4 regions of the Streptomyces sp. NBC_01445 genome follow, and region 1 is predicted to be linked to each of the others. Evidence: riboswitches for the same ligand, from Rfam matches in the RefSeq annotation. Region 1 holds a riboswitch; each other region holds the start of a gene.
What was found. A riboswitch is a leader RNA that binds a small molecule or an ion and turns the genes downstream of it on or off. The one in region 1 is predicted to bind cyclic di-AMP.
Positions count from the first base shown of each region.

Region 2: it holds a riboswitch for cyclic di-AMP, as region 1 does, so the genes downstream of both, OG574_RS37980 (C40 family peptidase) here and OG574_RS12225 (M23 family metallopeptidase) in region 1, are expected to answer to the same signal.
Region 3: it holds a riboswitch for cyclic di-AMP, as region 1 does, so the genes downstream of both, OG574_RS45025 (transglycosylase SLT domain-containing protein) here and OG574_RS12225 (M23 family metallopeptidase) in region 1, are expected to answer to the same signal.
Region 4: it holds a riboswitch for cyclic di-AMP, as region 1 does, so the genes downstream of both, OG574_RS25310 (M23 family metallopeptidase) here and OG574_RS12225 (M23 family metallopeptidase) in region 1, are expected to answer to the same signal.

Region 1 covers NZ_CP109485.1:2,627,685-2,635,249, forward strand. The annotation lists gene OG574_RS12215 (TetR/AcrR family transcriptional regulator) at 1-543, shown strand, start outside; gene OG574_RS12220 (SGNH/GDSL hydrolase family protein) at 682-1,473, opposite strand; gene OG574_RS12225 (M23 family metallopeptidase) at 1,679-2,485, opposite strand; cyclic di-AMP (ydaO/yuaA leader) riboswitch at 2,489-2,669, opposite strand; gene OG574_RS12230 (tyrosine-protein phosphatase) at 3,078-3,875, shown strand; gene OG574_RS12235 (DUF6126 family protein) at 3,906-4,079, opposite strand; gene OG574_RS12240 (helix-turn-helix domain-containing protein) at 4,076-4,717, opposite strand; gene OG574_RS12245 (aspartate aminotransferase family protein) at 4,832-6,217, opposite strand; gene dxs (1-deoxy-D-xylulose-5-phosphate synthase) at 6,214-7,565, opposite strand, start outside.
Region 2 covers NZ_CP109485.1:8,326,447-8,334,011, forward strand. The annotation lists gene OG574_RS37945 (adenosylmethionine--8-amino-7-oxononanoate transaminase) at 1-148, opposite strand, end outside; gene bioB (biotin synthase BioB) at 141-1,358, opposite strand; gene OG574_RS37955 (8-amino-7-oxononanoate synthase) at 1,559-2,719, shown strand; gene OG574_RS37960 (DUF397 domain-containing protein) at 2,703-2,939, opposite strand; gene OG574_RS37965 (helix-turn-helix domain-containing protein) at 2,949-3,830, opposite strand; gene OG574_RS37970 (ATP-binding protein) at 4,103-4,537, shown strand; gene OG574_RS37975 (DUF6328 family protein) at 4,559-5,116, opposite strand; gene OG574_RS37980 (C40 family peptidase) at 5,223-5,696, opposite strand; cyclic di-AMP (ydaO/yuaA leader) riboswitch at 5,700-5,877, opposite strand; gene OG574_RS37985 (hypothetical protein) at 6,231-6,539, opposite strand; gene OG574_RS37990 (ATP-dependent Clp protease proteolytic subunit) at 6,547-7,182, opposite strand; gene OG574_RS37995 (hypothetical protein) at 7,347-7,565, opposite strand, start outside.
Region 3 covers NZ_CP109485.1:9,834,176-9,841,740, reverse strand. The annotation lists cyclic di-AMP (ydaO/yuaA leader) riboswitch at 1,322-1,486, shown strand; gene OG574_RS45025 (transglycosylase SLT domain-containing protein) at 1,489-2,244, shown strand; gene OG574_RS45020 (glycoside hydrolase family 43 protein) at 2,639-4,117, shown strand; gene OG574_RS45015 (cellulase family glycosylhydrolase) at 4,169-5,893, shown strand; gene yicI (alpha-xylosidase) at 5,912-7,565, opposite strand, start outside.
Region 4 covers NZ_CP109485.1:5,540,647-5,548,211, reverse strand. The annotation lists gene OG574_RS25335 (MFS transporter) at 1-197, shown strand, start outside; gene lhgO (L-2-hydroxyglutarate oxidase) at 302-1,531, shown strand; gene trmB (tRNA (guanosine(46)-N7)-methyltransferase TrmB) at 1,602-2,435, shown strand; gene OG574_RS25320 (PrsW family intramembrane metalloprotease) at 2,479-3,825, shown strand; gene OG574_RS25315 (aldo/keto reductase) at 3,833-4,777, opposite strand; gene OG574_RS25310 (M23 family metallopeptidase) at 4,901-5,953, opposite strand; cyclic di-AMP (ydaO/yuaA leader) riboswitch at 5,965-6,110, opposite strand; gene OG574_RS25305 (PP2C family protein-serine/threonine phosphatase) at 6,370-7,476, opposite strand.

The sequences.
Region 1 (7,565 bases):
GTGCGCATCGCCGACGTCGCCGCAGCGCTCGGGGTGAGCAACGCGCTGGTTCTGTACCACTTCTCGACGAAGGAAAAGCTCGTCGCGGCCGCGTTCGCGCACGCCGCCGAGGGTGACCTGGCGCATCTGCGCAAGCTGCTCGGCAAGCGCACGACGGCGCTGCGCCGGCTGCGCTCGGCCGTGCGGTGGTACGCGCCGACCGGGCAGGCCAAGGGGTGGCGGCTGTGGATCGAGGGCTGGTCCGCGGCGCTGCGCGAGCCCGCGCTGCGGGAGGTCACCCGCGACCTGGACAAGCAGTGGAAGGCGGCACTCACCGAGGTCGTCGCGGAAGGCGTGGCGGCGGGCGAGTTCCGCTGCCCGGACCCGGCCGGCGCCGCGCTGCGCCTGACGGCGCTCCTCGACGGGCTCGCGGTCCAGATGACCGCGTACACGGGGACGGTTTCGCGGACCCGCATGCAGGAGTGGGTGGACGACGCGCTGGCCCGCGAGCTGGGACTTGAGCGGGCGGACCTGACGGCAACGACGCCGGCTGCGACGAGCTGACGGCGGCGCGACGTCGGGCTCCCCATAGGGGGAGCACGGGGTGGCCCCCGGAGACAGGGAGCACGGGGTGGCCCCAGGGGAAATGCGCGGGGGAGCCGCCCCCAAAGGCAAGCTCCCCCATGACGCGCGCCGTTCCCGTCAGAGCGGCAGCAAGTCCGGCCGCTTCGCCGCCACATGATCCCCGGACGACTCGCCCCGCAGCCGTCGGCCGATCCACGGCACCAGGAACTCCCGTGCCCAGTGGATGTCGTCGCGCCGCACCTCCAGCGTGCCGCGCGGCGGCTGCGCCGGCCACGGCTGGTCCGGGTCCGCCGGCACCTCGACGCCGAGCGCCTGCCCCGCCCGCAGCGCGACCCGCGTGTGCCCCTCGGGCGAGAGGTGCAGCCGGTCGTCGTCCCAAGCACGGCGGTCCTGGACGGTCTTGAGGGACCACAGGTCGAGCACCGGGCAGCCGTAGCGGTCGGCGACCGCGCGCACATGCCCGTTGTACGTCGCAATCTTGCCGCGCAGATGCTTGAGGACCGGGACGTCCCGGGTGTCGAAGCCGGTGGTCACCATGACCGTGCCGACGGCGGAGGTCAGCCGGGCCACGGCCTTCTCGAAGCGCTCCGCGACGTCGTCGGGGTCGGTGCCGGGACGGATGATGTCGTTGCCGCCGGCGGCGAAGGTCACCAGGTCCGGGGCGAGTTCCACGGCGCGCGGGAGCTGGTCCTCCACGATCTGGTCGAGGAGCTTGCCGCGCACGGCGAGGTTCGCGTACCGGAAGGAGTGCTCGGGGGTCCGGTCGTCCAGGAGGACGGCGAGACGGTCGGCCCAGCCCACGAAGGCCCCGTCCGGACCGGGGTCCCCGACGCCTTCGGTGAAGCTGTCCCCCACCGCCGCGTAGGACCGAATCGTGCCGCCGCTGAGTGATCTCGATTCGTTTGCCACGACCACACATCTTTCACCCTGCGATGTGACCTACGCGACCGTAGGAAGGGGTTGACGGGGCGTGATATAGCCCACCTGGTCAGTTTCGCGATTTCAGGAATACGACGGGGATGCGGAGGAGGCTGCGCCGAAGGGGCGGGCCCGGAACCGGACCCGCCCCTTCACGTCACACCGTCAGGGTCGGAACGACGTCACATCGTCGGAGTCAGAGCGAGACCCCGTGCGCACGGAGGTACGCGACCGGGTCCACGTCCGAGCCGTAGCTCGGGGTGGTGCGGATCTCGAAGTGCAGGTGCGGTCCCGTGACATTGCCGGTCGCGCCGGAGAGGCCGATCTGCTGGCCCTCGGTCACGGTCTGCCCGGACGAGACGGAGAGGGACGACATGTGGGCGTACTGCGAGTACTTGCCGTCGGCGTGCTGGATGACGACCTCGTTGCCGTACGCGCCGTCAAGGCCGGCCGACACGACGGTACCCGCGGCGATGGCCTTGAGCGGGGTGCCCGTCGGGATCACGAAGTCGACACCGGTGTGGTAGCCGCTGGACCACATGGCGCCCGCGGTCTTGTACGCCGTACCGATGGAGGCGCCCTGGACGGGCAGCGTGTAGCCGGCACCAGTGGTGGTCGCCGCCGCGGCCTTGGGCGCGGAGGCCTGAGTGGCGGTGGCCGCGGCCTTCTGGCCGATCGTCAGCTTCAGGCCCGGGTGGATCACGGACGGGTCGCCGCCGATGACCGAGCGGTTGTCGGAGTAGAGCTTCTTCCAGCCGCCGCTGACGTTCTGCTCGTCGGCGATCTTCGAAAGGGTGTCCCCGCCCTTGACGGCGTAGGTCTTGGCAGCGGCGGGAGCGGCCGCGGCCTTCACGACCGAGTGAGCGGCCGCGGGAGTCGCGGCGTGGGCGCCGGTGGCACCCATCAGCGGCAGCGCGAGCGCGGCGCCACCCACTCCGGCAACGACGATCACGCGTGCGAAGCCCTGGGACTTGGGACGGCGGTGCTTACCCTTCGCGGGCATGGGGATTCCTCTCCGTCGCCTGCGAGGTGAGCTGTCGGGTTCGGGCTGGAGCTGCCCGGCCGTGCCCCTTTCGGGCACGGCTTCACCCCGAGCCGTGGCCGGTGTGCCGGATACGGCGGTCTACCTGGGTCCCCCGCTCCTGCCGAGCACGGATCGATGTGCGGATTCCGGGCGGCGGCAGGATGAGGCGGTCCGTCCGGATTGCGCTGAACGTAAGCGAGCGGGGAGCGCGGGGACAAGGCGCGAAATCCCTTGGACAGCCCGGTTCTTGATCCTTAAACGGCGTTTTCCGGAAAAGGACGTCACGCTCCGTCTATTTACGATCTTTGCGACTGCGATACCTGCTGGAAATACATTCGGCTCCGCCGCCACACACGGTCACCGCTATGACCCTGCTCACCTATCGGCTACCATATGGTGCCATTTCAGAGTTAGTTACCCCGTACGCCATGATTGCCTATCTATCGGTTCATTTCGGGCATTCGATACGCAATCGCCTGCCGCCTCTCACATGGTTGCCCCTGGCAGCCATGTCGTATCGTCGAAGGCGCCCGCAGGCGAGCAGCGCCGCGGCCGACCGGGAGGAGCCCCCGTGACGCAGCAGGTCCCGTCCACCGAGCCCGAGTTGGCCGGAGTGCGCAACTTCCGCGATGTGGGTGGCCTCCCGACTGTGGACGGCCGTCGGGTCAAGCAGGGCGTGCTGTTCCGCAGCGGTCACCTCGCGCACGCCACGGATGAGGACGCCGCGTTCCTCTCCTCGCTCGGGCTGCACACGATCTTCGACTTCCGCAACGCCGCCGACCAGCGCCTCGAAGGCCCTGACGTCACGCTGCCCGGCGTGCGGAACGTGAACCTGCCGCTGACCGACCCCGCGGACGGGGCCGAGTTCTGGCAGATGGTGCGCGACGGCAACCTCGACGAGCTGCGCGCCGCCCTCTCCGAGGGCCAGGCCGCGGACCGCATGATCACGTCGTACCGGGCGATCATCGCGGAGCGCACCGCCGAGCACAGCCAGGTGCTGCACTCCCTCGCCGAGGACAGCGTGCCCGCGCTCATGCACTGCGCGGCCGGCAAGGACCGCGCGGGCCTCTCGATAGCGGTCACGCTCCTGGCCGTGGGTGTGGAGCGCGACGCCATCGAGGCGGACTACCTGGAGTCGAACGCGGCACACCGCCGCTACAAGGTGCACCGCAGCAGCGCCTCGAAGGACGCGATGTCCCCCGAGGTCATGGAGCTGCTGAGCCCCCTGTTCGACGCCCGCGCCACATACCTGGCCGCCGCCTTCGAGACGGTCGCAAAGACGTGGGGTTCCACCGACCGCTACCTGGAGGAGGGCCTCAAGCTGTCCCCCGCCCAGCGCGAGCGGCTGCGCGAGCGCCTTCTCGACTGAGGCCGGGACCGACAGGCCGAGTGAGGGGCGTCACCCTCGTGACGCCCCCAGCGTGAAGAGCAGATAGATGAAGCCCGCGACGAGGTGCCCGGCGAAGACGTAGACGAGCAGGCGCACCCAGATGCCGCGCGGGAGCTTGTCCTCGATGTCACGCCGGGCGGGCTGCCGCTCGGGCTCGGTCACGTCGTTGGGCTCTGCGCTCATCGAGGGCCTCCCTGGGGCCGTTCGCCGCCGCCCGCCGCCGGGCCGAGACACAGCGCGGCGGACGGGCTCTGCAGCAGGGTGTGTACGAAGAGGAGCTCGGCGCCGTCGCGGTCGGCGGCGGCGATCCGGTGCGGGGTGAGCGAGTCGAAGTGCGCGCTGTCCCCGGGCGCGAGCGCGTACGCGGTGTCCCCGAGCCGCAGCCGCAGCCGCCCTTCGAGGACGTACAGCCACTCCTCACCGGGGTGGACGCGCACGATGTCGCCCTGGGCGCCGAACGGCACATGGACGCGCAGCGCCTGCATGCCGCGCCCCGGGGCGCCCGCCTGCCGGTAGATCCAGCCGCCCGCCTCGGTGGCCTCCATGTCTCCGGAGCGCACGACCGCGTCCCTGTCGGCGGGCGTCTCGCCCAGGAGTTCGGAGACCGTCGTACCGTAGGTGCGGGCGAGAGCGAGCAGCATCGGGAGCGAGGGCTGACGGCGGCCCGTCTCCAGACGGGAGAGGTGCGCGGGCGAGAGCCCGGCGGCACGGGCCGCGGCCTCCAGGGTCAAGGCGGCGCGGCGCCGTAGTTCGCGCAGCTGCGGGGCGACGGCGGGCAGCTCCGTGGGTTCCGGAGCCGGCTCAGGAGGGGCAGGGCTCATACCGTCGATTGAGCCAGAGTCGTACCTCTGGGGCAAATTTATTGCCCCAGAGGCAAACAGCGTCGCCCTTCCAGAGGCACCCGGACGAATCCGAGCGGTGCCCCTACGAAGCGGTCAGCGGTTGGCGACCGCCTGCTTCACCAGCGTCTTGCCGAAGTCCCACATCAGCCCGCCGCCCGAGTGCGCGTCGTCCATGACGGCGGTGAACGCCTCGACGAAGCGGTCCACCTCGTGCTCCCCGATGATCAGCGGCGGGATCAGCTTGATGACCTCCAGATGGTCGCCGGAGACCTGCGTGAGGATCCGGTGCTTCTGGAGCAGCGGCACGACGACCATCTGCGCGAAGAGGCCCTTGCGCGCGGCCTGGAGCATCGTCCAGCGGCTGCGCAGCTTCAGCGACTTCGGCCGCCCGAACTCGATGCCGATCATCAGGCCGCGGCCGCGTACGTCGCTCAGCAGCTCGTAGCGGTCGACGAGAGCGGCGAGCCGGGACTTCAGGAGCTCACCGGTCGCCCGGGCGTTCGCGACGACCTCCTCGTTCTCCATCACGGAGAGCACGGCAAGGCCCGCGGCCATGGCCTGCGCGTTCGAGCCGAAGCTGGCCGAGTGCACGAGGACCCGGTCCATGGACGAGTAGACCTTCTTGAAGATCCAGTCCTTGCCGAGGGTGGCGCCGACGGGCACATAGCCGCCGGAGAGCGCCTTCGCCACGCAGACGAGGTCGGGTTCGACGCCCTCGTCGTGCTGGTAGGCGTAGAAGTCGCCCGTCCTGCCGAGGCCCGTCTGCACCTCGTCCGCGATGAGCAGAGCCTTGTGCTGGTGGAGCAGCTCCTGGGCGGCGCGCAGATAGCCGGGCGGCGTCCCGTGGACGCCCTTGCCCTGGATGGGCTCGACGATCAGCCCGGCCACGTCGCCCTTCGCGAGCTCCGCGCGCAGGGCGTCGAGGTCGCCGAGCGGCACGGCGGTGTCCGGCAGGAGCGGCGCGAAGCCGTCCCGGAATCCGGACTCGCCGTTCACGGACAGAGACCCGGTGGTCAGCCCGTGGAAGGCGTGTCCGCAGTACAGGACCCTGGGCCTGCCCGTGGCGTACCGGGCGAACTTCAGCGCCGTCTCGACTGCCTCCGTGCCGCTGTTGCCGAAGAAGACCCGGTCCAGGTGCGGGCTGTGCGCGAGGAGCCGTTCGGCGAGCAGGCCCGGCAGCGGCTGGCAGTCGAAGCGGGTGAGGTCGGCGAGTGAGGCGTCGAGGACGTCGTGCAGCGCCTTGCGGACGACGGGGTGGTGCCGGCCGAGGCCCATCACACCGAACCCGGCGAGCATGTCCAGGTAGTCGTTGCCGTCCTCGTCCCAGAAGTAGGCGCCTTCCGCCCGCTCGTAGACCTTGTCGAAGCCGATGGTGTGCAGCATGCGCGGGAGCTGGTGGTTGAGGTACTTGGCGTGCAGCTCGTAGCGCTCGGCGCCGCGGTCGGCCAGGAGTCTTGCGAGATCGAACTCCTTGCTCATACGTCGTCGCTCTCCTTGCCGGCCACGAGGGCCGCCGTCTCGGCCCTGCGGGCCATGCTGGTGCCGATCCGCCCGGCGATCTCGACAGGCGTGAGCCCGATGTCCGCGAGCACTTCACCGCGCTTGGCGTGCGCGAGGAACTGGTCGGGGATCCCGAACCGCCGTACGGGTACGTCGACTTCGGCCTCGCCGAGCGCGAGCGCCACGGCGGAGCCGACGCCGGCCGCCTTGCTGTTGTCCTCGACGACGGCGACGAGCCGGTGCCGTGCCGCGAGCGGCGCGAGGTCCGGGTCGACGGGTTTGACCCAACGCGGGTCCACGACCGTGCAGTTGATGCCGCGCGCTGCCAGGAGTTCCGCGACCTGGAGGCACACCGGCGCCATCACGCCGACGGAGACCAGGAGTACGTCGGGGTCGTCGGCCCGGTGCAGTACGTCGAGGCCGCCGATCCGGTCGACCGCCGGGATCTCGGGGCCGACGGACTCCTTCGGGAAGCGGATCAGTGTCGGGGCGTCGTCCACGGTGACTGCTTCCCGGAGCTGGGCCCGCAGTTGCTCGGCGTCGCGGGGTGCGGCGATGCGCAGGCCCGGTACGACCTGGAGGACGGACATGTCCCACATGCCGTTGTGCGAGGCACCGTCGACGCCGGTCACGCCCGCCCGGTCGAGGACGAAGGTCACGCCGCAGTTGTGCAGCGCCACATCCATGAGGAGCTGGTCGAAGGCACGGTTGAGGAAGGTGGCGTAGACGGCGACGACCGGGTGGAGGCCACCCGTCGCGAGTCCGGCCGCCGAGACCGCCGCGTGCTGCTCGGCGATCCCCACGTCCCACACCCGGCCGGGGAACTCCTCGGCGAACTTGGTGAGTCCGACCGGGTGCAGCATCGCCGCGGTGATCGCCACGACGTCGTCGCGCTCCCGTCCGATGCGGGCGATCTCGTCGCCGAACACCGAAGTCCAGGAAGGGCCGTTGGACGGTGCGAGCGGCTCGCAGGTGAGCGGGTCCATCACGCCGACGGTGTGGAACCGGTCGGCCTCGTCCGCGAGGGCGGGCTCGTAGCCGCGGCCCTTCTCGGTGAGGCAGTGCACGAGCACGGGCCCGTGGAACCGTTTCGCACGTCGCAGCGCGGACTCGACCGCGCAGAGGTCGTGCCCGTCGATGGGCCCCACGTACTTGAGACCCAGGTCCTCGAACATGCCCTGGGGCGCGAAGGCGTCCTTGAACCCCTTCTTGGCGCCGTGCAGGGACTCGTACACGGTGTGTCCGATGACCGGGGTGCGCAGGAGGACGTCCTTGCCCCAGGCCAGGACCTTCTCGTAGCTGTCGGTGGTGCGCAGGGCCGCCAGGT
Region 2 (7,565 bases), 5.7 Mb from region 1:
GGAGTCGCACCCCGGCCGCCGACTCGACGACGAGCGGCTCCTGCCGCCCCGGCATCGGACCGTACGGATGCCAGACGTGCCGCCGGTCGAGGTCGAGCAGCTCCGCCACGGGCAGCCCCGACACCGGCAGTCCCGGCCCCTCAGGCATTGGGCGCGAGATCCGTACCGGCACCCCGGCGGCGTACGGCGACGAGGTCCGTACGCGCCTCGGGGACCTCGGCGACCAGGGACTCCGCAGCGTCTTCGTGCGAGCCGCAGCCCCCTTCCTCATGGGAGCCGCAGCCCCCGCCGGAACCGCAGGCCGAACCCGCGCCGGAACCGCAGGCCGCCGCAGCCTCGGAACCGCACGGCCCGCCCCGGTGCTCGGGCAGCGTCACCTGATCGGTGCCCTCGACCTCGAACCCGGCGTCCGTGATCATGTCCAGGTCCGCCTTGCCCGCCTGGCCCTCACTCGTCAAGTAGTCGCCGAGGAAGATGGAGTTGGCGAGGTGGAGCGCCAGCGGCTGCATCGAGCGCAGGTGCACCTCGCGCCCGCCCGCGATCCGCACCTCGACGTCGGGGCAGACGAAGCGGACCATCGCGAGGATCCGCAGGCAGCGCTGCGGCGTCAGGTTCCACTCCTTGGCGAGGGGCGTGCCCTCGAAGGGGATGAGGAAGTTGACCGGCACCGAGTCCGGGTCGAGTTCGCGCAGGGAGTAGACGACGTCGACCAGGTCCTCGTCGCTCTCGCCCATGCCCGCGATGAGACCGGAGCAGGCGGACAGACCGGCCGCGTGGGCCTTCTGCACCGTGTCGACGCGGTCCGCATAGGTGTGCGTCGTCGTGATGTCGCCGTACGTGCCCTCGGAGGTGTTGAGGTTGTGGTTGTACGCGTCGGCCCCCGCGCCGCGCAGCCGCTCGGCCTGGCCCTCGGACAGCAGACCGAGGCAGGCGCACACCTCGACGCCCTCGTTCTGCTCCTTGATCGCGCCGATGGTCTCCGACACGCGGTCGACGTCCCGGTCCGTCGGGCCGCGCCCGGACGCCACCAGACAGACCCGCTTCGCGCCGCCCGCGACACCGGCGGCCGCGGCCTTCGACGCCTCGTCGGGCTTCAGCCACGTGTACTTGAGGATCTCCGCCTTGGACCCGAGCCGCTGCGAGCAGTACGAGCAGTCCTCGGGGCACAGGCCCGACTTGAGGTTGACCAGATAGTTGAGTTTCACCCGCCGGCCGAACCACTGGCGCCGCACCTTGCCGGCCGCGGCCACCACATCGAGCAGTTCGTCGTCGGAAGTCGCCAGAACGGCGAGCGCTTCTTCGCGGCTCGGCAGCTCGCGCCGCAGCCCCTTGTCCACCAGCGTGTTCAGCAGGTCCATGGCCCGATCCTGACCTACGTCCCCTGCTCAGGCCAAGGAGGCTTCGGACAACTCTGCCGGTTCGGCGTGTGGGTATTGCCACATCCTGGGTGGCTGGATGTCCCGCTAGTGTCTGTGCACTGCCTACAAAGACGCAGCGGGCACGGGACAGCACACCCCGCTCGAGAACCGGCCGCGACACGGCCGTCGGAGGGACTCACATGGCGGGATCGCCGTTCGGCTGGATCGACGAGCAGGAGCGCGTGCGCCGCGGCGCCGGACTGGTCCGCACGCTGCGTCCCCGCCCCGCTGAGAACCCGCTCCTCGATCTCGCGAGCAACGACTACCTCGGCCTCACCCGCCACCCCGAGATCACCGGGGGAGCGGCGGACGCGGCGCTGCGCTGGGGTGGCGGCGCCACCGGCTCCCGGCTCGTCACGGGCACCACGGAACTGCACACCGAACTCGAGCGCGAACTGGCCGCGTTCTGCGGCTTCGAGGCGGCACTCGTCCTGTCGTCCGGCTACGCGGCCAACCTCGCCGCCGTGACCGCGCTCGCCCCGCACGGCTCCCTGATCGTCTCGGACGCGAGCAATCACGCCTCCCTCATCGACGGCTGTCGGCTCGCCCGCGGCGCCACGCAGGTCGTCCCGCACGCCGACCCGGGCGCCGTCCGTAAGGCCCTCGACACGCATCAGGGGCAGGCGGTCGTCGTCTCCGACTCCGTCTTCTCGGTGGACGGCGACGCCGCTCCACTGGCTGAACTGGCAGGAGTGGCAAGGGAGTTCGGGGCCGGCCTGATCGTCGACGACGCACACGGACTCGGCGTGCTCGGTGACGGCGGCAGGGGCGCGCCGCAGGCGGCGGGGCTCTCGGGCGCCGACGACACCGTCGTCACCGTCACCCTCTCCAAGTCGTTCGGCAGCCAGGGCGGCGCCGTCCTCGGTCCCGCCCGGGTGATCGACCATCTAGTCAACACCGCACGGACGTTCATCTTCGACACGGGCCTCGCGCCCGCGGCGGCCGGCGCCGCACTCGCGGCCCTGCGCCTGCTGCGCCGCGAGCCCGAGCGCGCCGACCGGGCGCGCGCCGTGGCCTCCTCGCTGCACGAACTCCTCACTGCCGAGGGGCTCCAGGCCGTTCGACCGGACGCCGCCGTCGTCTCCGTGCGCGCGCCGTCCCCCGAAGAGGCCGTGCGCTGGGCGGCCGACTGCCGCGAAGCCGGCCTCGCCGTCGGCTGCTTCCGGCCGCCGTCCGTGCCGGACGGCATTTCACGGCTGCGGCTGACCGCCCGCGCCGACCTGACCGACGATCAAATCGCCGAGGCCGTACGGGTGATCAGCCGCAACGCTCCCGACTCGGCGTTCACCGCAAGGAGCTGAGGAACCCCTCCCAGGCGGAGGGCGAGAACAGCAGGGCGGGTCCGGCCGTGCGCTTGGAATCGCGCACCGCGAGGAGTCCGGCCGAAGGGCCGTGGTGCAGCGGAGCCGTCTCGACGCAGTTGTTCATTCCGGTGCTTCGGCTGCTTCGCCGCCATGACGCGTCGTGCAGAGAGGTGCTGGGAACCGCGGCGGATGGTACGTACCGAGGCAGAGCTGACATGGTGCCTCCTTACGTGCGTTCACTGTCCGGTGGGGGGTGCGCTCCGGCGATCCCGGTGATGAAATCCAGTGAGTCCCCGGGCGAAAGGGCGTGGATCCGAAGGGCGTCGAAGGCGTCCGTGTACGCCTTGAGGTCTTCTTTCCGCTCGAGGTAGAGGCTACTCGTCAAATGGTCGAGAACTACTACGTCCAGATCAGAAGTGTTCGGAAATGAGAACACAACGAAAGGGCCGGTTAGTCCGACATGCTCCCCCGCGGTGAACGGCAATACCTGTAGCCGCACATGGGGAAGCTTCGCCACGGCGGCGAGATGACGCAGCTGCTCCGCCATCACCCGGGGACCGCCCACCGGCCGCCGCAGCACCGCCTCGTCGAGTACCGCGCTGAGCCGCAGCGGCGACGCCGAACGCAGCACGTCCTGTCGGGCGATCCGCACCTCGACCAGGGCGTCGACCTGCCCGTCCGGCAGCCCGTCGAGCGCGGCCCTGGTTACCGCACGCGCGTAGTCGGGCGTCTGGAGAAGGCCCGGCACGACGGACGTCTCGACCGTCCTGACCCGGCACGCCTGCGACTCCAGGCTGATGAAGTCCCGGTAGGCGGGCGGCAGAAGGCCCCGGTAGGCGTGCCACCAGTGCTGGCCGCCGTCGTCCCCCGACCCGGCCAGCGCGACCAGTAGGTCCCGTATGCCGGGGTCCGTGACCTCGAACGCGTCGAGCAGGAGGCGTACGTCCGACGCTTTCACGCCGCTGCGGCCGGTCTCGATACGGCTCACTTTCGACTGGTGCCAGCCGACGAGCCGGGCCGTCTCGCCACTGGTGAACCCCGCGCGGGCGCGCAGCGCGCGCAGCTCCGCGCCGAGCCTGCGGCGGCGCACCGCCGGACCGTGTTTCATTCTGTCTCCTCGGACCTGCGGCCCGGCTCCTTCCGGCCCGGCGGATCGTGTTCCGAGCCGACGGTAGAGGAAGCCGGCGGCGTACGCCCAAATGCGGTCCACCAACGCAGAGTTCACCGCTTCGAGCGACAGATATATGCATATCTCGGGGGATCGGCTCCACTGGAGGAGCGGGAGTGGCAGTCTGGCGCGAAGCACCAGTCCGGGGGTCGCCTCGAGTCATCCGCCATGTGTCGGATTCAGGCCCCGGCGAAAAAAGGGACGACGTCGCCATGGCAGATCACCAGGAAGCATCCGTCACTCTGCCGAGCGATCCTGCCTCGGTCTCGTCGGCCCGCACATATGTCGGTGACGTACTCGCCGAATGGGGCATGCCGCGGGACGCGGAAACAGCCGACACGGTCCGGCTCATCGTCTCCGAACTCGCCACGAACGCCGTGATGCACACCCGCGGGCAGTCGCCGGTCTTCACCGTCGACGTGCAGCTGGAGCGCGACGAACACCTGCGCATCGGCGTCACGGACAGCCACCCGTGCTACCCGAAGCGGCTCCCGGCCGCCGTCCAGCAGGACAACGGGCGCGGCATGGTGATCATCCGCTGTCTGACCTCCGAGTGCGGCGGAAGCCTGTCGGTCAGGCCCACCCCCGAGGGCGGCAAGACCGTGTGGATCGCCCTGCCGTGGACGGTCCCCGTCCAGTCGGTGTGAAGGCCGGCTGCGGTGGCGCGGCTACGGGGACGGGGTGCCCGTCTTCTCCTGCGCCCGCGTGAGTGAGCGCCGCACCAGACGCGGCAGCACGCCCCACAGGCCCGCACAGACCGCGAACGTGCCCGCCCCGGCCGCGATGCCCGCCGCCCGCCCCGCGGTGACGTCCACGACGAGCAGCACGGACCCGGCCAGGGCGAGCATCAGAACGCCCAGGCCGACCGCGGCGAGCCGCGAGGACATCTGCACGATCTGCGGTTTGGCACCCCGCCCGAAGAGCGCGCGGTGCAGCGCCGCGGGCGCCGTGAACAGCGCGGCGGCGAGCACCGCGAGCAGCAGCGTCGCGATGTACGTCGCGCGCTGCACGCCGTCCAGTGCCGGGAACCTTGGAGTGAACGCCAGCGTCAGCAGGAACGCGAAGAGGATCTGCACGCCCGTCTGGGTGACTCTCAGCTCCTGGAGCAGCTCGCCGAAGTTCCGGTCCGCGCGCTCCAGCGGCGTCTCGTGCCGGTCCCGCCCCACGCTCCTGGGACCTGAGTTGCGTGGGGCATCCTCGTCGCCGGCCGGTCGGTCCTCGTCCATACGACCACGAGTACCCCATCGCGCGGTTCCGAGACGGCCGGGGAGGGCGCGTGCACCCGGTAACGCCTGACGGGCCGCCAGGGCCCCAGGAGCCCGTCAGGTGGCGCTACCGCACGCGCCCGTACCAGACGCTCTTCGTCCAGATCCGCTGGAGCCGCACCACGTCACCGGTCTTCGGCGAGTGCCAGATCCTTCCCTTCCCGGCGTAGATGCCGACGTGGTAGACGCCGCGGCCCGAATGGAAGAAGACCAGGTCACCGCGTTTGCGATGGGACGCGGAGACATGGCGGGTCTTGTTGTACTGCTGGGCGGCGGTACGGGGCAGCTTCTTGCCCACTCGCTTGAACGAGTAGACCGTCAGGCCCGAGCAGTCGAACCTGTGCGGTCCTGAGGCGCCCCACTGGTAGGGGCTTCCCTTCCTTGATGCCGCGATCTGGAGAGCCTTCGTCGCAGGTGGCGAGGCCTCCGCTTCGGGCGTGGCTCCTGGGACCAGCAGGCTGCCGCCCGCTACGGCGAGCGTGAGGGCCGAGGCGGTGCCGGCCCGGGTCAGCAGCGACGGGACACGATTGAGCGCAGTCATGCGCAACCCTTCGTCAGCCGCCTGTGAAGGATGACCTGTCGGATTCGGGCTGGCGAAGTTGCCCGGCCGCGAAGTGCGGCTTCACCCCAAGGGCCGGCCCGGAAAACAGCTCCGGCGGCCCGTCGTGCCTGGGTCCTCCACTCCTGCCGATCCACTTCTGTCGACCTGGCATCCGTACGGCGGCAGGACTCGGCGTCCGCACGGACCGCCCCGCCGCGGCGGCGGGGGCTTGTCGTCGGAAGGGATCTTCACGCACAAACACCGCGAACGCAGAGCGGAATCGGCGTTGTGTGAGTGTCCTCACGAGTGATCCAATCGGGTGGACAGCACACTTCTCCACCCCGGTGCGGGGGTCCCAACGAGCCCCGCACCAGCAGCGGAAGGCGGAATTCCCGACTTCGCGTAGGCGTTCCGCGCAACTTTTCCGGTTCGCATGTGCGAGTACCGGCTACGCCGTATGTGGGTACCTCTTCTGGTCCGTTTCGACCCCGGCCCGGACGGTTCGGATCGATCGCTTCGGTCTTGAACGGACCGTCAATTGACCGACTCCGGCGGCACTGTGACCCGTTGTGTCCTCCTTTCTCCGTCCAGGAGCCGCAAAGCCCGAGCCAGCGTCGTCGCGTGGAGCTCGGCCTCGCCCCGCTGATGCATGAGCGTCAGGGCGTCCCTGAGCGCCGTCGCCCCGCCGACGAGTGCTTGCGCGGCCCGGAGTCCGCCATACGTGTGGTCGCTCCTGGCCGGGTTGATCCTTCCGAGCAGGTCGACCACTTCCAGATAGCGGTCGAGGAGTTCGCACTCGGCGCGCGTCAGCGCGGGCAGCGGGGGCAGCTCGGGCGGCAGCATCGCCGGGTCACCTGGCGCCGTGGCCCGAGCCGGACGGCTTGCGGTTCTCGATGACCCGGTCCACGAGCCCGTACTCCACGGCGTCCTGGGCCTGAAGGATCTTGTCCCGCTCGATGTCGGCGGCGATGCGCTCTCGGCTCTGCCCGGTGTGCCGCGCGAGCAGTTCCTCCAGCTGGGCGCGCATGCGCACCAGTTCACGGGCCTGGATCTCCAGGTCGGTCGGCTGGCCCTGCGCGGGCTCGGTCAGCCCCGGCTGTTGGATCACCACGCGCGCGCCGGGCAGCATGGCCCGCTTCCCCGGCGTCCCGGCGGCCAGGAGTACGGCGGCGGCGGAGGCGGCCTGCCCGAGGCACACGGTCTCGACCTCGCAGCTGACGAACTTGATCGTGTCGTAGATCGCCGTCATGGCGCTGAACGAGCCGCCGGGGGAGTTGATGTACAGCGAGATGTCCCGGTCCGGCGCGGCGTACTCGAGGTGGATGAACTGCGCCATCACATCGTTCGCGGAGGTGTCGTCGATCGGTGTCCCCAGGAAGACGATCCGCTCCTCCAAAAGCTTGGAGTACGGATCGAGCGGTCCCTGTCCGGCCGAGGTGCGCTCGGTGAACTCGGGCAGGACGTAGCGGGCGGAAGGTCGGTTCATGGCACATGCCTCCGTGAGCGCGGAACTCTGTCGCTGCTTCTGTAAAAAATGTACAGGACGTACGGATGGCTGAGTAGGACCAAGGCTCCGAGAAACGCGAAGAAGGGGGCCGGCCCGCGCCCGATGCACGTGGCCGACCCCCTCTCCGTGCTTCTGGGGCGTGGCTACCGGTCGCCGTCGTCCGTCCTGGACAGGCGCAGCGCGAGGTGTTGCAGGAGGTCGGCGCTCTTGATGTCGGTCCTGCCCGAGTCATGCACCTCGGCGAGCTCGGAGAAGAGGAAAGCGAACGCGCCCACCAGGGAGATCGTCACCGGCATCAGCGCCGCGATGGTCGCCTCCGCGGCCTCCTCCACGCTCGATTCCGCCGGGATCTCGATGGAGGG
Region 3 (7,565 bases), 7.2 Mb from region 1:
GCCGCCCGCGTCCGATCGACCCACCGCACAACCGGACCCGAGGAAGCGGCCCGTCCCACGGCTCACCCCAACGCGGCGTTTCCTGCCTGGAAACAGGAACGCGCCGATCCCACGAGGGCGTTCGCACTCGCGTCCAGCACCCCTTCGCTCGGATGATGGTCTGAAGTGTCCCGCGTGACTGGCGAATCAAAGGCAAAAGCGTGCACCGCGCCATGCTCAGCTGCACGACCTCGGCCTCGCCGAACAGGGCACCCGCACCGGCGACAGACGACCGGACGCTCACGAACTCGCGGATCATGTCGGAACGGCCTTTAGCCGCGCGCCCAGCCGAGTTCCTCCTCTGTCCGCATCTGCACCGGCGCCGCAACTCCGACGTTGCCGTCACGTTCCATGCCCGAGCAACTGCCCCTATTCCTGAGCTTCTTCGCGGCGGACCTTCGGTTCGAATCCGACCCGGCGCAGGTGCGTGCGGAATTCCCGTTCCTCGCCGTGTCGACCACTGAGGCCCGGGATCGACCAGGCCTCCCACGCAGATAGATAACTGCCCGGAAACCCGTAGTCTGCATAGGGTTTCAGCAGCCTCCTCCCGGTCCGAGCCGAGACCTTCACTGGCATACCAGCGACGATCGGCAACTGAATCCCCATCACATGCAGACCGTCTTCTGAGCTCGCGCACATCCTGAGCCGGCAATATCTCCGGGCTCAGCATCGGAGCCCTCACCTATCCCGCCCCGGGTATCCCGCGAGCTCAACAGGCCGACGGGAAGTGCACTCCGATGACGGAACCCGCCGGCCTCACCTCCGCCGATCCCCCAGCCGAACCACCCAAGGCCACATTCAGGCACCACCCCGATCGACACCGCTCACGAACCGCACAGCGGGACGTCCGTCGGGCCGCGCGACCGGGCCAGCATTGATGGCGATACGCCCCTTTTGATACTGAATGCGACATAGCACTATGTCCGTCTTGCTCTACAAAATCCCTTTTCGGACGATTAGAGGCGTACGGAGCGATCTGCCTATATAGCGAGATATTCCTACGAAATATCCCCCTCCGATACGCCATCGACTGGGATTGCAACCCACATCCCATTCAGTGAACCGTGTCACACGGACGGACGCGGGCCCCGAGCTCTGCTGAGCCCACTTCCCTTCTAATCAAAGAAGGTTGGGCTTTTCGATCAAAGAGAGCTGCGGGTTCTGGTCGCCCAAGTCAGGGCTCTCACATTTCGCTATGGGAATTCTGGTCTTGTTCTCTCCGCGCTTTCTCGCCTAATGTCACCGTCAATCCGGATGGAACGCCGAATCCTGCCGCCGTCCGGAATCCCTCCCACCCACTCGGTTACGCACGGCAGGAGCGGGGGACCCAGGTAAGCCGCCGACCCGGTTTCCGGAACGGCTCGGGGTGAAGTCGCATTCGCAGTGCGACCGGACATCTCCCGTCCGAACCCGACAGCTCACCTCGTAGGCGACGGAGAGGAACTCGTCATGCCCTCAAAGGGAAAGCACCGCCGCCCCAAGTCCATCTCGCTCACCCGGGGAATCGCCGCCGCAGGCACGGGCGCCGCTGTGCTCGCTCTCCCGGTGCTCGGCGCGACCAGCGCCGGCGCAGCGCCGCAGGCCGCCCCGGCCGCAAAGAGCGCCGCGGCCCCCACGACGTACGTCGTCGCCGCGGGCGACTCCCTCGCCAAGATCGCCCGAGAGCACTCTCTGAGCGGCGGCTGGAAAAAGCTGTACGCGGACAACCGAGCCACCCTCGGTGACAACCCGGGGCTGATCCACCCCGGTGTCAAGCTCACGCTCGGCAAGAAGAGCCCGGCCAAGCCCGCAGAGAAGCCGGCAGCCACCAGGGCGTCCGCCGAGCGGGCCGACCGCTCCGAGCAGCGGACCACGCTCGCCGCTGCCCCGGCGAAGAAGACCTACACCAACGACCTCGACGGCTGGATCAAGGAGTCGCTCGACATAATGGCCAAGCACAACATTCCCGGCACCTACGAGGGCATCCACCGCAACATCATGCGCGAGTCCTCCGGCAACCCGCTGGCCATCAACAACTGGGACTCCAACGCTGTCGCAGGAACCCCGTCCAAGGGGCTCCTGCAGGTCATCGACCCCACGTTCACCGCGTACCACGTGCCCGGCACGTCGATGAACAGCTACGACCCGGTCGCCAACATCACCGCAGCCTGCAACTACGCGGCCGCCAAGTACGGCTCGATCGACAACGTGAACGGCGCGTACTGACAGCCGGTTCCACAATGAGGCTCGCAGTCGTCGCAGGCAGACCAGGCTTGCGCCGTGCGTGCCTTGCAAGGAGGACCTCCTGGTGGAGGTCGCGGCGGCGTGCCAGTCGGTGACGGACTGACACACGCGGCGTCCCGCGGATCCGGTGGCAGCGCAGTTGCGCTCCAAGGGCTCCCCCCGTCTCAGCACGGAGGACGCCGCGGTCCACTCCGCCTGAACGGAAGCCCGACGACTGCCAGTTGAAGCGCGTCGATGATGCCGTGGCCCTGAAGTCCCGTAAGCATGAAGGGACTTCAGGGCCCTTTGTCGTCCTGTCCAACCCCTTGCGCGCCATCACCCCCGTACATATTCTCCCCGCGGATCGAAGCGCTTCGACACCACGGAGAGAGACAGCATGGCAGACCCACGCCCGGCCATCCCCGGGTTCCACCCGGACCCCAGCGTCTGCCGCGTCGGCGACGACTACTACCTCGCGTGCTCGAGCTTCGAGTACGTCCCCGGGGTGCCGCTCTTCCACAGTCGCGACCTGGTGCACTGGCGGCAGATCGGCAACGTCCTCGACCGGCCCGGCCAGCTGCGGCTGCCCTGGGACACACCCTCCTCCGCCGGGATCTACGCGCCGACGCTGCGCCACCACGGCGGGCGCTTCTGGCTGATCACCACCAATGTGAGCGAGGGCGGCGGCAACCTGCTCGTCTCCGCCACCGACCCGGCGGGCCCCTGGTCGGACCCGGTCCCGCTGCCCGGCGTCCCCGGCATCGACCCGGATCTCGCCTGGGACGAGGACGGCGCGTGCTGGGTCACGGTCGCCGGGATCTCCCAGGTGCGAATCGACCCGTACACCGGCGAGACGTTCGGCGAGCCGCGCCCGCTGTGGTCCGGCACGCCGGGCGCCAAGGCCCCGGAGGCGCCGCACCTGTACCACGTGGGCGACCACTGGTACCTGCTGATCTCCGAGGGCGGCACCGAGCGCGGGCATGCCGTCTCCGTGGCCCGCGGCCCCGCGCCCACCGGCCCCTTCGAACCTTGCCCGGCCAATCCGGTCCTGACCCACCGCGGCACCGACGAACCCGTCCAGAACACCGGCCACGCCGATCTGGTGCAAGCGCCCGACGGCACGTGGTGGATGGTGTTCCTCGGAGTGCGGCCGCGCGGCGGCACCCCCGGCTGGCACGTGCTCGGCCGCGAGACCTTCCTCGCGCCGGTCACCTGGGAGGACGGCTGGCCGGTCGTCGGCCCGCCGGCCACGGCCGGGCCCGCGCCCGCCTCCGCCGAACCCTTCACGGACGACTTCGACGACGCCGATCTGCACCCCTCCTGGATCTCGCTCCGTCACCGCTCCCCGCGGCACTGCACCACGAAGGAACGGCCGGGCCGGCTGACGCTCCACGCCCTCGGGGGCGGCCCCGACGCCGCCGACGTCACCTTCGTCGGCCACCGGCAGCAGCACCTCTCCTGCCGCGTCCGCGCCCACCTCGACCCGGCGGACGGCACCGGCGGCCTTGTGGTCCGGCTCGACGAGCGGCACCACTACGAGATCGAGGCCGACGCCGCCGAAGTACGGGTGATCGCCCGCGTCGGAACGCTGCGCACCGTGGTGGCCTCCACGTCCCGGGCGACGGCCGGCGGGGCGCTCGTGCTCGGCGTCGACGTGACCCCCACGGACACCCCGAGCGACGCGCGCACCGGCCCCGACATGCTCGCGTTCGGCGTCGAGGATCCGCACGGCACGTTCACCGCACTCGCGGCCCTCGACGGCCGCTATCTGTCGACCGAGGTGGCCGGCGGGTTCACCGGCCGCGTCATCGGCCTGTACGCCGCGACCGGCACCGCCCACTTCGACTGGTTTCGCTACGAGCCGCTCGCCGTCTGAACTCGACCGCTGACCGGGACCACTGAACTCAGCCGCTGAAAGGGACCCCGTATGAGACGAGCACGGAGCCGCAGACGCCGCGTCGGACGGGTGGCGGGCCTCTTCCTGGCCTTACTCGCCACCGTCGGCACCTCCCGGACCGGGGCCGTGGCGGCCGCCCGCCCCGCTCCTGCCGCGACCGCCTCCGCCATGGACACCGTCGCCGCCATGCAACCCAGCTGGAATCTGGGCAACACCCTCGACGCCATCCCCGATGAGACGTCCTGGGGCAACCCGCCGGTCACCAAGGCGCTCTTCGACACCGTCAAGAGCCAGGGTTTCCGCAGCGTGCGCATCCCCGTCACCTGGGGCAACCACCAGTCGGCACAGGCGCCTTACACGATCGACGCCGCGTTCCTGAACCGGGTTCGGCAGGTGGTCGACTGGGCGCAGGCGGACGGTCTGCGCGTCGTGCTGAACGTGCACCACGACTCCTGGCAGTGGATCAACAAGATGGCCACCGACCACGACCAGGTGCTCGCCCGCTACCACGCGACCTGGCAGCAGATCGCCACCGCATTCAAGGACGAACCGCGCACGTTGCTCTTCGAGAGCATCAACGAACCGGCCTTCGACAACGCCGACGACGCCCGGAAGATGGAGCTGGTCGACGAGCTCAACACCTCGTTCCACAGCATCGTGCGCGCGTCGGGCGGCGCGAACGCGCAGCGCCTCCTCGTCCTGCCCACCGTCGGCGCCACCCCGGACCAGACCCTCATGGACGACCTGGCAGCCACCATCGACGGGCTCGACGACCCCAACTTGGTCGCGACCGTGCACTACTACAGCTTCTGGCCGTTCAGCGTGAACATCGCCGGCTACACCCGCTTCGACGCCACCGTCCAGCAGGACATGACCGACACCTTCGCGCGGATGCACGACACGTTCGTCGCCAAGGGCATTCCGGTGTACCTCGGCGAGTACGGGCTCCTGAGCTACCCGGACCACACGCATCAGGACTACGTCGAGCGTGGCGAGGCCCTGAAGTACTTCGAGGCGCTCGGTCACACAGCCCGCGTCAACGGCGTCACCACCGCGCTGTGGGACCCGTTCTCGCTGCTGAACCGCGAGACGCTGCGATGGCGCGACCCCGCCCTCTTCGCACTCATCAAATCGAGCTGGACGACGCGCTCGGGTACCGCTTCGTCCGACAAGGTGTACGTCCGCAAGGCCGACCCGGTCACGGACCAGTCACTCACCCTGAACCTCAACGGCACGTCGTTCATGGGGCTTTGGCAGGGCGGCACGAAGCTCGACCGGGGCGTCGACTACACCGTGTCCCGTGACCGGCTCACGCTGACGGCGGCCGCTCTGACGCGGCTGACGGGGGACCGCGCGTACGGGGTGAACGCGACGCTTCAGGCCCGGTTCTCGTCCAGGGTGCCGTGGCGGATCGACGTGACGACGTATGACCCGCCGCTCCTCACGGACGCGACGGGGACGACCGGCTCCTTCGCGGCCCCGGCCCAGTTCCGGGGCGACTCCTTGGCGACCATGGAGGCCGAATACGCCGACGGCACCAACGCGGGTCCGGCCGACTGGACTTCGTACCAGCAGTTCGGCACCGCGTTCGCCCCGGACTACGACGGCGGCACGCTCAGGCTCACCGCCGACTTCCTGAACTCCCTCAAGGACGGTGTGCCTGTGACTCTCACCTTCCATTTCTGGAGCGGCGCCACCGCCACGTACCAGGTGACGCGGTCGGGAGACACGGTGACGGGCACCGCCGTCTCCTGACCAAGCACGTCGAACGGGCTACAACTCCCCTACCTGGTACGGGAGTTCCGTTCCCGCCACCTCCACCGTGACCGCCCCGTCGACGGTGTCCCGGCGCACCCTGTACGCGGCGGCGGGGCTCCCGTCGTGGTCCGGCACCGTCACGGTCACGTCCTGCGCGCCCGGCGCGACGAGCAGGGTGACGCCGTCGATCCAGTCGCCGTCGGGGCGCCGGTCGTCCGCGCCGAGCGGGACGACCGCGCCGGGACGGACGAACAGCGGCAGGCTGTCGAAGCCGTGGGTCTCGCGCAGCCAGCGCCCGCCCTCGACCCGCTCCCCCGTCAGCAGCCGCGTCCACGTGCCCTCGGGCAGATAGAACTCGACGTCGCCGTCCGCCGAGAACACCGGCGCGACGAGCAGGTCGGGGCCGAGCATGTACTGGCGGTCAAGCACCCGGCACGTGGGGTCGTCCGGGAAGTCGAGGAGCATCGGACGCATCACGGGGACGCCGGTGCGGTGCGCCTCGACCGCCGCCCCGTACAGGTACGGCATGAGGCGGTGCTTGAGGCGCGTGAACTTCCGTGCCACGTCCACCGCTTCCTCGCCGAATGCCCATGGCACGCGGTACGAGACATTGCCGTGCAGGCGGCTGTGCGAGGAGAGCAGGCCGAAGGCGAGCCAGCGCTTGAAGACGGCCGGGTCGGGGGTGCCCTCGAAGCCGCCGATGTCGTGTGACCAGAAGCCGAAGCCCGACAGGGACAGGGAGAGGCCGCCACGCAGCGACTCCGCCATCGCCGTGAACGAGGCGAAGCAGTCACCGCCCCAGTGCACCGGGAACTGCTGGCCGCCGGCCGTCGCCGAGCGGGCGAAGACGACCGCCTCTCCGCTGCCGCGCTCCTTCTCCAACAGCTCGAAGACGGTGCGGTTGTAGAGGTGCGCGTAGTAGTTGTGCATGCGCTCGGGGTCGGAGCCGTCGTGCCAGACGACGTCGGTCGGGACGCGCTCGCCGAAGTCCGTCTTGAAGCTGTCGACGCCCATGTCGACCAGGCCGCGCAGCTTGCCCGCGTACCAGTCGCGCGCGCCCGGGTTGGTGAAGTCGACGAGTGCCATGCCGGGCTGCCACAGGTCCCACTGCCAGACGTCGCCGTTCGGCTTGCGGACCAGATAGCCCGACGCCAGTCCCTCGTCGAAGAGTGGGGACTTCTGGGCGATGTACGGGTTGATCCACATGCTGATGCGCAGGCCGCGCGCCTTGAGGCGGCGCAGCATGCCGACCGGGTCGGGGAAGACGTCCGGGTCCCAGGTGAAGTCGGACCACTGGTACTCGCGCATCCAGAAGCAGTCGAAGTGGAAGACGGTGAGCGGGATGTCGCGCTCGGCCATGCCGTCGACGAACGACGTGACCGTCTCCTCGTCGTACTCGGTGCAGAAGGAGGTGGTGAGCCACAGGCCGAACGACCAGGCCGGCGGGAGGGCGGGGCGGCCGGTGAGCGCGGTGTAGCGGCGCAGCACGTCTTTCGGGGTCGGGCCCGCGACGACGTAGAACTCGATCGATTGGTCCTCGACGCTGAACTGGAGCTGGCCGACGGACTCCGTGCCGATCTCGTAGCCGACCTTACCCGGGTGATTGACGAGGACGCCGTAGCCGCGCGAGGAGAGGTGGAACGGGACGTTCTTGTAGGCCTGTTCGCTG
Region 4 (7,565 bases), 2.9 Mb from region 1:
CCGAGCTGGAGTCGGGGAACCTGGACGCGGCGTGCGAGCAGGGCACGCGCGCGCTGGAGGTGGCGGGGCGGATCTCGTCGGCCCGGACCACCGAGTACGTGAAGGATCTGCTGCACCGCCTCGAGCCGTACGGGGACGAGCCGCGCGTGGTGGAGCTGCGGGAGAGGGCGAGGCCGCTCCTGATGGCGCCGGCGTAGGGCAGAGGTGTGAAGAACCGGTCCAGCCGAACGGCTACCGCCCGGGTTTGAACGCGTTGTCAGTGGCGCAGTGCAGTATCGGGGTCGGGAGGTGAGGCACGGTGATGACGAGCGGGTACGACTGCGATGTGCTGGTGATCGGCGGCGGGATCGTCGGTCTGTCGACGGCGTACGCCCTCACGCGCGCGGTACCGGGAACCCGTGTGACCGTCCTGGAGAAGGAGCACGGCCCCGCCAGACACCAGACGGGGCGTAACAGCGGGGTCATCCACAGCGGTGTGTACTACCGCCCCGGATCGCTCAAGGCCCGCTTCGCGGTGCGGGGCGCGGCCGAGATGGTCAAGTTCTGCGAGGAGTACGGCGTCGCGCACGCGGTCACCGGCAAGCTGATCGTGGCCACCGAGCGCGACGAGCTGCCCCGCCTGCACGCCCTGGTCCAGCGCGGCAGGGAGAACGGGATTCCGGTGCGGGAGCTCGGCCCCGCCCAGATCGGCGAGTACGAGCCGTATGTGCGCGGCCTCGCCGCGATCCACGTGGGCACGACGGGTGTCGCCGACTACGCCTCCGTGGCCCGGCATCTCGCCGAGGCCTCGGGCGCGGACATCCGGTACGGCGCTGAGGTGATGCAGATCGACCGCCGCGCGGAGCGTGGTGTCGCGGTGCGCACGGCCGCCGGGGATGTCGTCCGGGGGCGCGTCCTGGTGAACTGCGCGGGGCTGCACTGCGACCGGATCGCCCGGCTCGCGGGGGACGACCCCGGCATGCGGATCGTCCCCTTCCGGGGTGAGTACTTCGAGCTGGCCCGCCCCGAGCTCGTGCGCGGCCTGGTCTATCCGGTGCCGGACCCGGCGTTCCCCTTCCTCGGCGTCCATCTCACGCGCGGCATCGACAAGAGCGTGCACGTCGGTCCGAACGCGGTGCCCGCGCTGGCCCGCGAGGGCTACGACTGGTCGACGGTCAGACCGCGCGAGCTCGGCGCCACGCTGGCCTGGCCCGGCTCCTGGCGGATAGCGCGCCGGCACTGGCGGTACGGGGCCGGGGAGCTGCGCCGCTCGGTGTCCCGGGACGCGTTCACGGCGGCGGTGCGCAGGCTGCTGCCCGCGGTGACCGCGGACGACCTGGTGCCCGCGCCCGCCGGCGTCCGGGCGCAGGCGGTCCTGCGGGACGGGACCCTGGTCGACGACTTCCTGATCCGCGAGGCCCCGCGCACGGTGCATGTGCTGAACGCGCCGTCCCCCGCGGCGACGGCCTCGCTCCCGATCGGCCGCGAGGTCGCCCGGCGAGCCCTGGCCGCGCTCGGGTCCCAAGCTGCGGGTTGTGAGCTCAGGTCCTGAGCTCTGGGGCCTGGCCTCCGGGGCCTGAGCTTGGGCCCCGGCCGGATCCGGCGTCTAAAATCGCCTCACTGTGTCTGAGTCACCCCACACCCCCGAAGCCCACACCCCCGAGGCCGCCGGTCCCGAAGCCCCGGCTCCCGCACGCGCCAAGGGCGAGCCGCGCTTTCCCGAGGGGCCCGCGCCCGACCCCGCCGGTTCGCACTTCGAGCGGCGCATCCGCAGCTTCCAGCCCCGCCGCAGCCGCGTCACCACGGGCCAGGCGGACGCCCTCCAGCGGCTGTGGCCCGCGTGGGGCCTCGACATCGACGGGCAGCGCGTCCTCGACCTCGACGAGCTGTTCGACGGCAGGAAGCGCGTCGTCCTGGAGATCGGCTTCGGCATGGGCGAGGCGACGGCGCAGATGGCCGCCGACGACCCCGACACCGGCATCCTCGCGGTCGACGTGCACACCCCGGGCCAGGGCAACCTCCTGGGCCTCGCCGAGCGGAACGGCCTGACGAACGTACGGGTGGCCAACGGCGACGCGATCATCCTGCTCCGCGAGATGCTCCCCGCCGCCTCCCTCGACGGGCTGCGCGTCTACTTCCCCGACCCCTGGCCGAAGAAGCGCCACCACAAGCGGCGCCTGATCCAGCCGGAGTTCCTCAGCCTCGCCAAGGTCCCCCTCAAACCCGGCGCCCTGGTGCACTGCGCGACCGACTGGGAGCCGTACGCCGAGCAGATGCTCGAAGTCCTGACCGAACACCCGGACTACGAGAACACGCAGGCCGACGGCGGGTACGCGCCCCGGCCCGCGTTCCGCCCCCTCACGCGCTTCGAGGGCCAGGGCCTGGACAAGGGCCATGTGGTCCACGACCTGCTCTTCCTGCGCGCCGCGCACGCACCGGCCACCGCCGCGGACTGACACCCCGTCGCGGCCGGGCCCGTCCCTCGTTAGGGTCAACACTGTGGCGACCTATCCCTCGTATCCGAATGCGTTTCCGCACGCGCAGCCCGGAGCAGGCGCTCCGGGGCCCGGCACGCTGCGGCATCCGCGCTGGTGGGAGCGGAAGGCCGTGCACGCCTGGGCGCTCGTCTCGCTCCTGACGCTCTCCGGCCTGGTGATCCTCGCCCTCGTGCGGGAACAGACCGGCACCAAGGGGTTCCTGGTCGGGCTCTGCCTCGCTGTCCTGCCCGTCCCGCTGCTGATAGCCGCGTTCCGCTGGCTGGACCGGGTCGCGCCCGGGCCCTGGCGAAACCTGCTGTTCTCCTTCGCCTGGGGCGCCTGCGCCGCCGCGCTGATCGCGATCGTCGCCAACAGCTTCGCGACCCACTGGATCGCCACGAACTCGGCCGACCCCGCGAACGCCGACACCCTCGGCGCGACGGTCATAGCGCCCATCGTCGAGGAGTCCGCGAAGGCCTGCGCCGTCCTGCTCATCTTCCTGTTCCGCAGACGGGACTTCACCGGGATCGTCGACGGCGTCGTGATCGCCGGCGTCACCGCCACCGGCTTCGCGTTCACCGAGAACATCCTCTATCTGGGCAACGCCTTCGGCACCGACCAGCTCAACAGCGGCACCGGCATCGCCTCGGTGACCGCCGCCACCTTCTTCGTACGCATCGTCATGTCGCCGTTCGCGCACCCCCTGTTCACGGTGCTCACCGGCATCGGCTTCGGCGTCGCGGCCCGGACCGCGCCCGACCGCGGGCCGGTGCGGCGCGTGTTCCTGCCCCTCACCGGGCTGCTGCTCGCGATGGGCATGCACGCCACGTGGAACGGCTCGTCGGCGTTCGGCCGGTTCGGGTTCTTCGGGGTCTACGCGCTGTTCATGATGCCCGCGTTCGGGCTGCTGACCTGGCTCGCGATCGGGACCCGCCAGCGCGAACTGCGCACGGTGCGCTCCGAGCTGCCCGCGTACGCGGCGGCCGGCTGGGTCGGCCCGGCCGAGCCGTTCGCCCTCGGCTCGATGCGCGCCCGCCGGCTGGCCCGCGAGTTCGCGCAGCACCACGGCGGCAAGGGGACGGCCAAGGCCGTCGCCCAGTACCAGCAGTACGCGACCTCACTCGCGCTCCTGCGCCACCGCGGGCGGCGCGGGCGGGCCGGGGCGGACTATGTCGTACGGGAGCGGGAACTGCTCGACGAGCTGTGGGCGCGGCGCCACGCGGCCCGCCCCGCCCTCGCCTACGCGTCCCGCGCCACCGCGCCGCCCGTGTGGGTGCCGCCGATGTACGCGGGGCCGGTGCACGCGGGGCCGGTCGCCCAGTTCCCCGCGCACAGTGCCCACAACGCGTACAACCCGTACCGCTACTGAGTACGCCTCAGGCGGACGCCTCCGTGAGCTTCGAGAGCTCCGCGTCCGTCAGCTCCAGGTCGGCCACGGCCACCAGCGCCGGCAGCTGCTCCACGGTGCGGGCGGACGCGATCGGCGCAGCCACCGTCGGGCGGGACGCGAGCCAGGCGAGGGCGACCGTCGCGACCTCGGCGCCGTGCGCCTGCGCCACCTCGTCGAGGGCCTTGAGGACGCGCACGCCGCGCTCGGTCTGCAGGTGCCGGCCCGCGCCCGCGGCCCGCGGGCTGTCGACCTCGGTGCCCGGCCGGTACTTGCCCGTCAGGAACCCGGACGCCAGGGCGTAGTACGGGACGGCGGCGAGACCGCTGCGCGAGGCGACCTCCTGGAGCCGGCCCTCGTAGGTGTCGCGCGAGACGAGGTTGTAGTGCGGCTGGAGCGCCGCGTAGCGGGCGAGGCCCTCGCGGTCGGAGAAGTCCAGGGACTCCTGGAGGCGCTCCGGGGTCAGGTTCGACGCGGCGATGGCGCGCACCTTGCCGGACTTCACCAGCTCGTCGAGGGCGGTGATGATCTCCTCGACCGGCACGGACGGGTCGTCGAAGTGCGTGTAGTAGAGGTCGATGTAGTCCGTGCCGAGGCGGCGCAGCGACTCGTCTGCGGCGGACTTGATGGTGTTCGCGGACAGGCCCTTGAAGTCGGGGTGGGCGCCGACCTTGGTGGCGATGACGACATCGGAGCGGTTGCCGCGCGCGGCCAGCCACTTGCCGATGACGGTCTCGGACTCGCCGCCCTTGTTGCCCGGAACCCACGACGAGTACGCGTCGGCCGTGTCGACGAAGTTGCCGCCGGCGGCGACGTACGCGTCGAGCACGGCGAAGGACTGCGCCTCGTCGGCGGTCCAGCCGAACACATTGCCGCCGAGGGAGAGCGGGAACACCTCGAGGTCTGACGAGCCAAGCTTGCGAAGAGAAGTCATGGCCTGTCGGAACACCGATACGGAGCAAGATATTCCGGGCATGGCCGACCGGCAGCCCTGACGTCGGGGGGTTGCCGTCAGGACCACCGGGGTTCGGAGGGTTACGAGCCGGGTTACGAGCCTTTAGATGGTCAGGCCGTTGGAGCGCAGCCACGGCGCGGGGTCCACTCCGGTCGCCTGGCCGCCGGGGTGGACCTCCAGGTGGAGGTGCGGCCCGGTCACGTTGCCGGTGGCGCCGACGCGGCCGATGACGTCGCCGCTGGTCACCTTCTGGCCGGCGCTGACGTTGAGGGACGACTGGTGGCAGTACCAGAGCTCGGTGCCGTCCGGGAGCTCAAGGACGGTGCGGTAGCCGTACGCGCCCGCCCAGCCTGCTTCCTTGACGGTGCCGGAGTGGATCGCCTTCAGCGGCGTACCCGTGGGAGCGGCGAAGTCGAGACCCGTGTGATAGCCGGAGGACCACATCGAGCCGGGCTGACCGAAGGTGCCGGTGATCGTGTAGGAGGCGACCGGCAGCGTGAAGCTCTTGGCGAGCTTGGCGAGGCGCTCGGCCTCGGCCTTCTTCTTCGCAGCCTCCTCCGCCTTCTTCTTCTCGGCGGCGGCCTTCGCAGACGCGGCGTCCTGCTCCTTGGCCGCGTCCTCGGCGGCCTTCTTCGCGGCGGCCTCCTCGGCGGCTGCGGCCTCGGCGTCGGCGGCCTGGTCCTGCTGCTGCTCGGCCTGCTGCATGATGCGGGCGCGCAGGGCCTCACCGGCGGTCGTGCCCTGCTCGGCGTCCGCGGTGGTGATGCCGGCGCCGGTCAGCGGGGCCGCGTCGGCGCCGGACGAGTCGTCGTCCGAACCGTCGGATATCAGCGCGCCCACGCCGGGCAGCGACTTGGCGTCGGGCAGCGAGTCCTTGACGGCCGAGAGGTCGGGCATCGAGATGTGTACGGGGGGCTTGCCGCCCTGCGCGGTGGCGATGCCGCCCGCGCCGACGGCCGCGATCACGCCGACCCCGAGAACTGTGGAGCTGCGCGCGAGACCGCCGCGCTGCTTGGCTACGCGGTGCCTGCCGCGTACGGGGCGGACGGACTCCTCGGTGGGATTCCACTCGTCCCAGGTCCGCTCGTCCGCTTCGCCGAACTCTTCGTCGATCGGCGCGTAGGAGAACTCTGGGGCAGGCCGGTTGGACGCCACGGGGGCGCGCTCCTTTCCTTCCTTCTCGCCTACCGGGTTAGCTGACGGGTTCGGAGCAGGAAGGTCTCCTACCGACGCCTTCCGCAAGGAAAGACGTCCGATTCACCCCAAGTTGGTGGTTCCCCGGCTCCCTTGCGGGATTAGGCGCGTGCGCACGGAGCCATCTCTTGTGACGGCTGGGACGACCGCGCTGCGTTATCGAACGTTAATAGACACCGGGGTCCGATTCCAAGCCGTTCCGACTGATCGTTAACGCCTTTGGCCTGGACTTATCGGGGCACGAGCGGGCGGAATCGGGCGAGTTGACCGGCCGTCGGAGCGGGCCGCTCATCTGACGGTTTGTCAAATGTTATGCGCAGCGACGCCGTTCGACTACGGAAGGTGAAGGCGGCGGTCACGGCTGCTTCACTGCTGCTTCACGGCCGCCTCACCGCGAGCAGCGCCATGTCGTCCGTCGTGCCGCCCCCGGTGTGCCGGCGGACCTCGGCGGTGAGCGCGGCCAGCAGCGGATCGGGGCCCGAGAACATCCGCCCCGCGAGCCGGGCCGCGGGGTCGTAGAAGGTGCCCTCCGCGTCGCGCGCCTCCGAGAGACCGTCGGTGTAGAGCAGCAGCGTCGCCCCGGACGGGAACTCCGTCTCGGACGCCCGGTCGGGCCAGCTGCCGAGGCCACCCATCCCGAGCGGCAGCGCGGGCTCCGGCGGTGACAGGACCTTGAGCGCCCCGTCGCCGCCCAGGATCAGGGGTTCCGGATGGCCGCGGTTGATGACCCGTACGAGGGCGTTGCCGTGCGGGATCTCGGCGAGCACGGCCGTGGTGAAACCCTCGGACTCGTCGAGGCCGTTGCGCCGCAGCCCCTCCCGCGCGAGCGCCCGCTCCAGGCGCTGCGCGACCGCCTCCAGGGTCGCCTCCTGCTCGGCCGCCTCCCGGAAGGCGCCGATGACGACGGCCACGGCGGACACCGCGCCCATGCCCTTCCCGCGTACGTCGCCCACGACGAGCCGCACCCCGTGCGGGGTGTCCTGCACCGCGTACAGGTCGCCCCCGATGAAGGCCCCCTCCTGGGCCGCCTCGTAGCGGGCCGCGATCTCCAGGCCGCCGATGCGCTCCGCTGGCTCGGGCAGGACGGCGCGCTGGGCCGCCTCGGCGATCTGGCGCACGGAGGTGAGCTGCTCACTGCCCCGCCGCACGACGCGGTTCATGACACAGGCGAGGACGGCGACGGTGACGACCGTGACGAGTTCGGTGATGGCATCGGTGTCGTAACTGCGGGTGTATCTGAGATGCACCCCGAGTACGACGGCGACGGTCGCGAGGCCGGTCAGGAAAGTGCCGCGGGGCGAGAAGAACGGGGCGGCGACCAGCGGGGCGGCGGTGAAGAGGGGCACGCCGGTGAACGTCGACGGCGTGACGTAGTCGTAGATCGCCCCGACCACGATGAGCAGCACGGGCAGCAGACGTACGAAGAACCGGGCCCGGGACAGGCCCTGCTCCGCCTCTCGCCCGTGTCCTCCTCGCTGCCCCACCGCTCGTCTCCCGCCACCGTCCGCGTCGGTCCCGCGCCTGCGCACGTCGTCGGGCCCCACCCCAGGGTTCCCCTGCAAAAGGCGGCGGG